DNA from 2 places in the Paenibacillus sp. JT22N7 genome. Region 2 is predicted to be linked to the other one. Evidence: riboswitches for the same ligand, from Rfam matches in the RefSeq annotation. Region 2 holds a riboswitch; the other holds the start of a gene.
What was found. A riboswitch is a leader RNA that binds a small molecule or an ion and turns the genes downstream of it on or off. The one in region 2 is predicted to bind FMN.

Region 1 (3,412 bases), on a different contig from region 2:
GCCATGGAGGCCAGCGCAATGAGGTCGCCCTCATTTTCCCGATCCTCATCATCTACAACGATAACGGGCTTGCCAAGCAGCAAATCCTCAAGCGCTTCCTCAATCGTATTGAACAAAGATTTCTCTAAAGGCTGATCCTGCTGTCCCATAAAGCTTCCCTCCCTGATCATTCACCACTTCAACTAGCCACTACCTGGTTATTACATAAATCCATTTTCACTTAAAAAAGCAGCGCTCAGCTTTGCTCCGCCAGCCTTGCCGGCTTTGCCACCGGAAGCCGCACCAGCCTCGCGTGCTGGCTTGAAATGCAGCAAATGCTCCACATATTTGCCAATCATATCGCATTCGATATTAACCGAATCGCCTATGCGCTTATCCAGTAATGCCGTTTCTCCCAGCGTATGTGGGATGACCGATACCGAGAAGCCAGAATCATTCGTCCCGACAACCGTCAAGCTGATGCCATCAATAGCGATCGAACCTTTAGGAATGACATATTTCAGCGTTGCCGCATCATGGAGCTTTATGCTGAATATGACAGCATTAGCGTCGGTTTCCCTTTTGGCAATGATGCCTGTACCGTCAATATGCCCCTGCACCATATGACCGCCGAAGCGCCCTCCTGCCAGCATCGCCCGCTCCAGGTTGACCTGCTCCCCGGGCTTCAGCTGGTGAAGATTGGAGCGCCGGTACGTTTCTGGCATTACATCGGCATCAAAGGTGCTGCCTGTAAAGGAGATGACTGTCAGACAAACGCCGTTTACCGCTATGCTGTCACCCAGCGCTACGCCTTCGAGAACGCGGGAAGCAGCAATCGTTACTACCATAGCCTCACCCTGCTTGACCACCCGTTTCAACTTACCGACTTCTTCAATCAGACCTGTAAACACGGCCAGCCCTCCTCTCTAAACATCGCGATAGACAGGGTAGCCGCTAATGCAAATATCAGCTCCCGCTTGTTCCACCTGCATACGCTCCAGCTCAATAGCCTGTGCCATTTTCTCGAAGCCTTCAAAATCAAAGGTGCCGGGAGCGGCTGCCCCGCCGATGATTTTAGGTGCCATATAAAGCATGATTTTATCGATGAGTCCGGCTGTCAGCATTGCGCCATTAAGCTTGCCGCCACCTTCCAGCAAAACAGAACCGATTTCCAGCTCTCCAAGCTTTCTCATCGCTTGCGGCAAATCCACCTGCTTGCCAGTGCCTGCCCGAATGAGCTCGACGCCAGCTGCCAGCAGCTCCTGCGCCTTGGCATCATCCGCCTGCTCAGTTGCGATGACGATCGTCCTTGCCGTCCGATCCGTCACCACACGCGCGGTGAGCGGCAGCTTCAGGCTGCTGTCGATGACAATACGCACCGGATGCAGCGCCGGAACGTCCGCTCTCGTCGTCAGCTGCGGGTCATCGGCAAGCACGGTGCCGATACCGACCATAATGCCCATATGCTGATGGCGCAGCGTGTGCACCTGCTCCCTTGCCGCACTGCCCGTTACCCATCTGCTGTCGCCGGTGCGGGAAGCGATTTTGCCGTCGAGCGTGCTCGCTGTCTTAAGGGTGACAAACGGCAGCTTCGTCGTAATGTATTTGTTGAATTTCTCATTCATTTGGTTGGAGCGTTCTCCTAGAAGGCCCACTTCAACCTCAATGCCGCATTCCTTCAGCCGTTCAAGGCCACGCCCAGCTACCTGCGGATTCGGATCGGTCGTAGCCACGACTACCCGTGCGACCTTGGCATCGATGAGCCGTTCGCAGCAAGGAGGCGTCTTGCCAAAATGGCTGCAAGGCTCCAGCGTCACATAAGCGGTGGCGCCTTCCGCTTCTTCTCCCGCCATTTGCAGCGCATGCACCTCGGCATGCCCGGTTCCCCGCTTGAGATGCGTGCCAAGTCCGATAATCCGGCCATCCTTTACAACGACGCAGCCGACGACGGGATTAATATCCGTCTGTCCAGCCGCTTTCTCCGCCATATCCAGTGCCAAGCTCATATAATAACTGTCATTCAAAATATCCATGAACGCAAAAAACCTCCATTAGCAACATAGCCAACGGAGATGAGAGTATATCTTAGAGACCCGCTTTCAAGTACACAAATAATCGATTTTAACAGACCTAATTGCCCAGCGAAAAAAAAGTGCAAGCAAATAAGCATGAAATCACGCCTTGAAAGTGTCTCCTTCTCCCATCCAGACTATACTGTCGGTCCCGGAATTGCACCAGGTCAGCCATATACAAACCACTCATGCGCTCACACGCTCTGAATGGATTGTACACGGGTCACGGACTGACAGGCAGCAGCTAGTCGCTTCATCGTTCAAAGCGCTTAGACAGCCTCCTGATCACCGCCGGTTGGGAATTTCACCCGACCCCGAAGGAAAGTCACTGTATTATTTTTTAAAATATAAGAATTTATAAGTTTTCCACTTATAATGCCGCCAGAGGATGGCAACAGCCGTTTCACCTTGAGTCACTTACTTTTAAAATGTAACTCTGATGAAATGTTACCACCGCAAAATTGAAAAAGCAAGAAATTTCGATTCTGATTCTCAGGTTAGCAGTCATGCTGTCCCATTCTTTTATAAAAAAACCGCTTGTTTTCCGACCAATCGGAAAAACAAGCGGCCTTCCCGCAACGATTAAACCGTTACAATTTCAACTTTTTCCATTTTTTCGCCTTGGCGGAACGTGTCAACATGCTCCATGCCTTTAGCGACTTTGCCAAATACAGTGTGTCCGCCATCCAGATGCGGCTGTGGAGCATAGCCGATGTAGAATTGGCTTCCGCCTGTGTTGCGTCCAGCATGCGCCATTGCAAGCGTACCGCGCTCATGCTTGTTCGGGTTGATTTCACAGTTGATTGTGTAGCCAGGTCCGCCAGTGCCGTTGCCTGTAGGGCAGCCGCCTTGAGCAACGAAGCCCGGGATTACACGGTGGAAAGTCAAACCGTTATAAAAACCATCGTTTGCAAGCTTCTCAAAGTTTGCAACTGTGTTAGGCGCATCTTGATCAAAAAGGTCAATAATAACCTCTGCTCCGTTTGCCATTGTAATTTTCGCTTGTTTTGCCATCTATTAAACATCTACCTTTCTATATCCGAATAAGACTACGTTACCAAATTTAACCCTTATTTCGCAAGGGCTGTTTTGCGAAGTCTTGCCGGAAGCAAGTCATTGCCGACAATATTGTCCAAAGATTCGCGCTGAACGACGAGATCAGACACACCATCTTTGACAAATACGACGGCTGGACGGCGGAAACGGTTGTAGTTGCTCGCCATCGAATAATTATAAGCGCCTGTGCAAAATACTGCAAGCAGATCGCCGCTGTTTGCTTTCGGCAATTCCAGATCAATAATGAGCTTGTCGCCGCTTTCGCAAGCTTTGCCCGCTACGGTAACGGTCTCTTCGTTCGCATC
Region 2 (3,412 bases):
TGCGCAGATGGGGGTTCAGTATATGGTGACCCAGCGTCTTCAACTGGTGGAAGGCCTGAGTCCGCTTCTAGCGGGGCTGTATACGTTAAGCATACCGCTAGCAGCACTCATTGCTGGTCCGCTGACTGGATCGATTCTGCATCGCTATGATGTCATTCGTATTAAGAGCGCCGCCCTTCTAATCGCGGCACTGGGAATGGGTGTGTATCTTCTGCAATTTGATTCGGGCATTGCCGGGCAGATTGTTGGACTGGCTCTCCTTGGTGCAGGCCTAGGAGCAGGGATGACAGCAGCATCGCATTCTATTATGAGCTATGCTCCCCCTGAGAAAGCGGGTATGGCTGCATCGATTGAGGAAGTAGCCTATGAGATGGGCGGAGCGTCGGGTATTGCGATCATCGGAAGTATGTCAGGCCTTGTATACACTTTGACTATGAAAATCCCTGCTGGACTCCAAGTTCCAGGTAATGTGAAAGACAGTTTGGATGAAGCGCTTCTAGTTGCAGAAGGATTGCCTGCACAGGCTGCCGAGGCGCTAAAAGCAGCAGGCCGTGCTGCTTTTGATCAGTCCTTTTTCACGATTATTGCGGGTGTTACCTTATTTTTAGTGGCAGCTTCGGTAAGCGTTGGTTTGACAAGAACGCGTTCTAAGAAAAGAAGCTCCGCTCGGTCCTGATCCGGTTAAGCAGCAAGGTATGGTTATTAATTGGGACGAGGGGAGGGTTCGTAGATGATTAATCAAATAATAGTGATTGTATGCATGGTAGGCGGGATCGCCTATTTCATTCTTGCAGGCAGAAACATCATTAAAGAAGACAGCAAGCAGCATGATTTGCTGCTTGAAAAGTTAAAGCAAAGGGACGAGGAACGGATGAGGGTTGGTAGAAATTTGGTCGAGGAATAGATGAAAACCAAGAAAAGAGGTCGGAAAAATAAAATTTTAATCGGAAATGCAAATTTTCCATGCAAATAGACTATTCAAACTGTAATCTTTTGTGTTACAATACGATTTAATCGAATATGAATCTTCAGGGCAGGGTGCAATTCCCTACCGGCGGTAAGGATGCGTTCGGAGCATCCAGAGCCCGCGACTCCTAGCTGCTTGCAGCCGGGACTGATCTGGTGAGAATCCAGAGCCGACGGTATAGTCCGGACGGGAGAAGATCAGAACCAGCTTGTTAAATGACATTCATTTATCAGGTTTGTTGATGATGCCCTTGTCAGTTTACTGACAGGGGCATTGTTTCTTTTTCATAGTGAAAAGAAGGTTCAATTCAAAACTTTCTCAGGAGGTTTTTGAATTGCAGAACACATTAGAGCTGGCTAGCGAGAAAGCGGGCTGGCGAACATCACGCATTGCAGGCATTAACGGGATATGGTATGTGGCGCTTGGCGCGACACTTTGGGGTCTTGACCCGCTGTTCCGTATTTTATTGCTCAAAAGCTTTACCTCGGCGCAAATTGTATTTATTGAGCATATTTTGCTCGCTTTTTACGCAGTCCCCGTATTGTTTAAATTCCGCCGTACATTAGTCGGCAAGCTGTCAATTGGCGTCATTGGGGCGCTGCTGTTCATTTCCTGGGGCGGCTCAGCTGTAGCGACGGTGTTGTTCACCGCAGCCTTCTCGCATGGCAGCGCGAATGCGGTGCTCCTGCTTCAGAAGCTCCAGCCGTTATTTGCGATTTTGCTCGCCAGAGTTTTGCTGAAGGAAAAGCTGCCGCGGAAGTTTTTCGTCTTTTTGCTGGCGGCGCTCGCAGGCACCTATTTGCTGACCTTCGGGTTCGGCTCGCCGTTAGTTGGCCTGCATGATCTTGCTTTGCTCAGCTGCCTGTTCTCGATCATCGCGGCGGCATTGTGGGGCGGTTCGACCGTCATGGGCAAATATTTGCTGCAAAAGAAATTGTCCTTTTCCATTGTGACGTCCCTCAGGTTTCTGCTTGCCCTGCCGCTGCTCAGCGTTATTTTGCTGGCAAGCGGCGACGCGTGGAGCCTCAATGCTGAGGGCAGCCAATTGTCGCTGATTGCCGTCAATTTATTGTTTCAAGCCTTTTTCCCAGGCTTAATCAGCATGCTTCTGTATTACAAAGGGCTTTCCTCAACTAAAGCTGTATACGCGACGCTTGCTGAGCTTTCCTTCCCTGCCGTCGGCGTATTGATTAACTGGCTCGTATTTGGCCAGACGCTGACGTTAGGGCAGCTTAGCGGCTTCCTGCTCATTTGGCTGACCTTATGGCTTATGAGCCGCAGCAGCAATGAACAGGCTGTTCAGCAGCCACAAGCTGCCGCTTAAATCCAGCACATTCATAGCCCCCTTCATTCCCAATGTCTTCATCGTATATCGTTGCTTCGTGCACCATATACTGTTTAGAGGGGAATGAAAGGGGTTGGCTTTTTTATGGAACTATTCACCGTTACGCTGCCTTCCAAGCTTCAATCTACGGCAGCTGGATTAGCGGCCTTAATGGCGCAATATACGAATGAGGATCTACATATTGAAGCAGCATCACAGGGGCGTTTGGTGCAGTTCGAGCTGCAGCCTGCGGGCAGCATTATGTGCCAGTCGGCAACGCCTTATTTTCAACTGAATAAGCATGGAGAAATGCTGTACCACAGTGCAGCCAAAGCGCTTGCTGAATTTGTTGTAACCAATTTGGAATCGGAAATGCTCATCAGCATCATTAAGAAAAAATATCAGGGCGGCCATTCCACGGACATCTCCGTTATCGAAAAATATTGCAGCCAGCTGATGCAGGATACCGATCTGGATGGCTTGAATGCCAAGTTTCTGGATGCGGACAGAAAGCGCCGCAAGCTTAAGGTAGCCGAGGAAATCGAACTGTATTTAAGTGAAAATACACAGCTCGACCTTGGCGGTATCGCCACCTTCAGACTTCATGGATATCGTCACGAGCTAGGCGATATTGTGGAATATGCCTTGGATGAATATGTGCTGGATAAGCAATATCAGGAGTTTATTTCGCTGCTCAAATATTTTGTTGGGCTGCAGCAATCGAAGGTCGCCATGGTCCATTTGGTTCATAAAGGCAACCATGAATTTATTTTGTATAATGACAAATTTCAATTGTTTGAGCCGAAGCCGCATTCCGATCGCTTGGTAGCCGAAATGCTGGAAACGGAAATGAACATTGAGGATATGGTCATCAGCTCGCTAATTGCTGCATCACCGAAGCAAATTGTCGTTCATACGCAGCAGGTCGATATGCAGGTCATTCGGACGATTGAAACGATTTTTGACAACCGGGTGTCGGTGTGCAGTGATTGTGTGTTGTGCTCCCACGCAATGGGGGAATGGAATGATGGTGTTACACAGCCTTAAAATAAATCAGTAATATGAATCAGTAATATGAATCAGCAATATGAACTAGCCAAATAAACTAGCTGCAGGCTCGC

Region 1: linked by a shared signal. The riboswitch ahead of ribD (bifunctional diaminohydroxyphosphoribosylaminopyrimidine deaminase/5-amino-6-(5-phosphoribosylamino)uracil reductase RibD) and the one ahead of AC50Y5_RS25340 (DMT family transporter) in region 2 are both predicted to bind FMN.

The regions. Positions count from the first base shown of each region.
Region 1 covers NZ_JBXENY010000001.1:1,006,211-1,009,622, reverse strand. The annotation lists gene AC50Y5_RS04500 (bifunctional 3,4-dihydroxy-2-butanone-4-phosphate synthase/GTP cyclohydrolase II) at 1-149, opposite strand, end outside; gene ribE (riboflavin synthase) at 201-890, opposite strand; gene ribD (bifunctional diaminohydroxyphosphoribosylaminopyrimidine deaminase/5-amino-6-(5-phosphoribosylamino)uracil reductase RibD) at 906-2,012, opposite strand; FMN riboswitch at 2,168-2,377, opposite strand; gene AC50Y5_RS04485 (peptidylprolyl isomerase) at 2,634-3,065, opposite strand; gene lysA (diaminopimelate decarboxylase) at 3,122-3,412, opposite strand, start outside.
Region 2 covers NZ_JBXENY010000010.1:244,926-248,337, reverse strand. The annotation lists gene AC50Y5_RS25350 (MFS transporter) at 1-676, shown strand, start outside; gene AC50Y5_RS25345 (hypothetical protein) at 731-904, shown strand; FMN riboswitch at 1,021-1,169, shown strand; gene AC50Y5_RS25340 (DMT family transporter) at 1,302-2,291, shown strand; gene AC50Y5_RS25335 (putative sporulation protein YtxC) at 2,397-3,338, shown strand.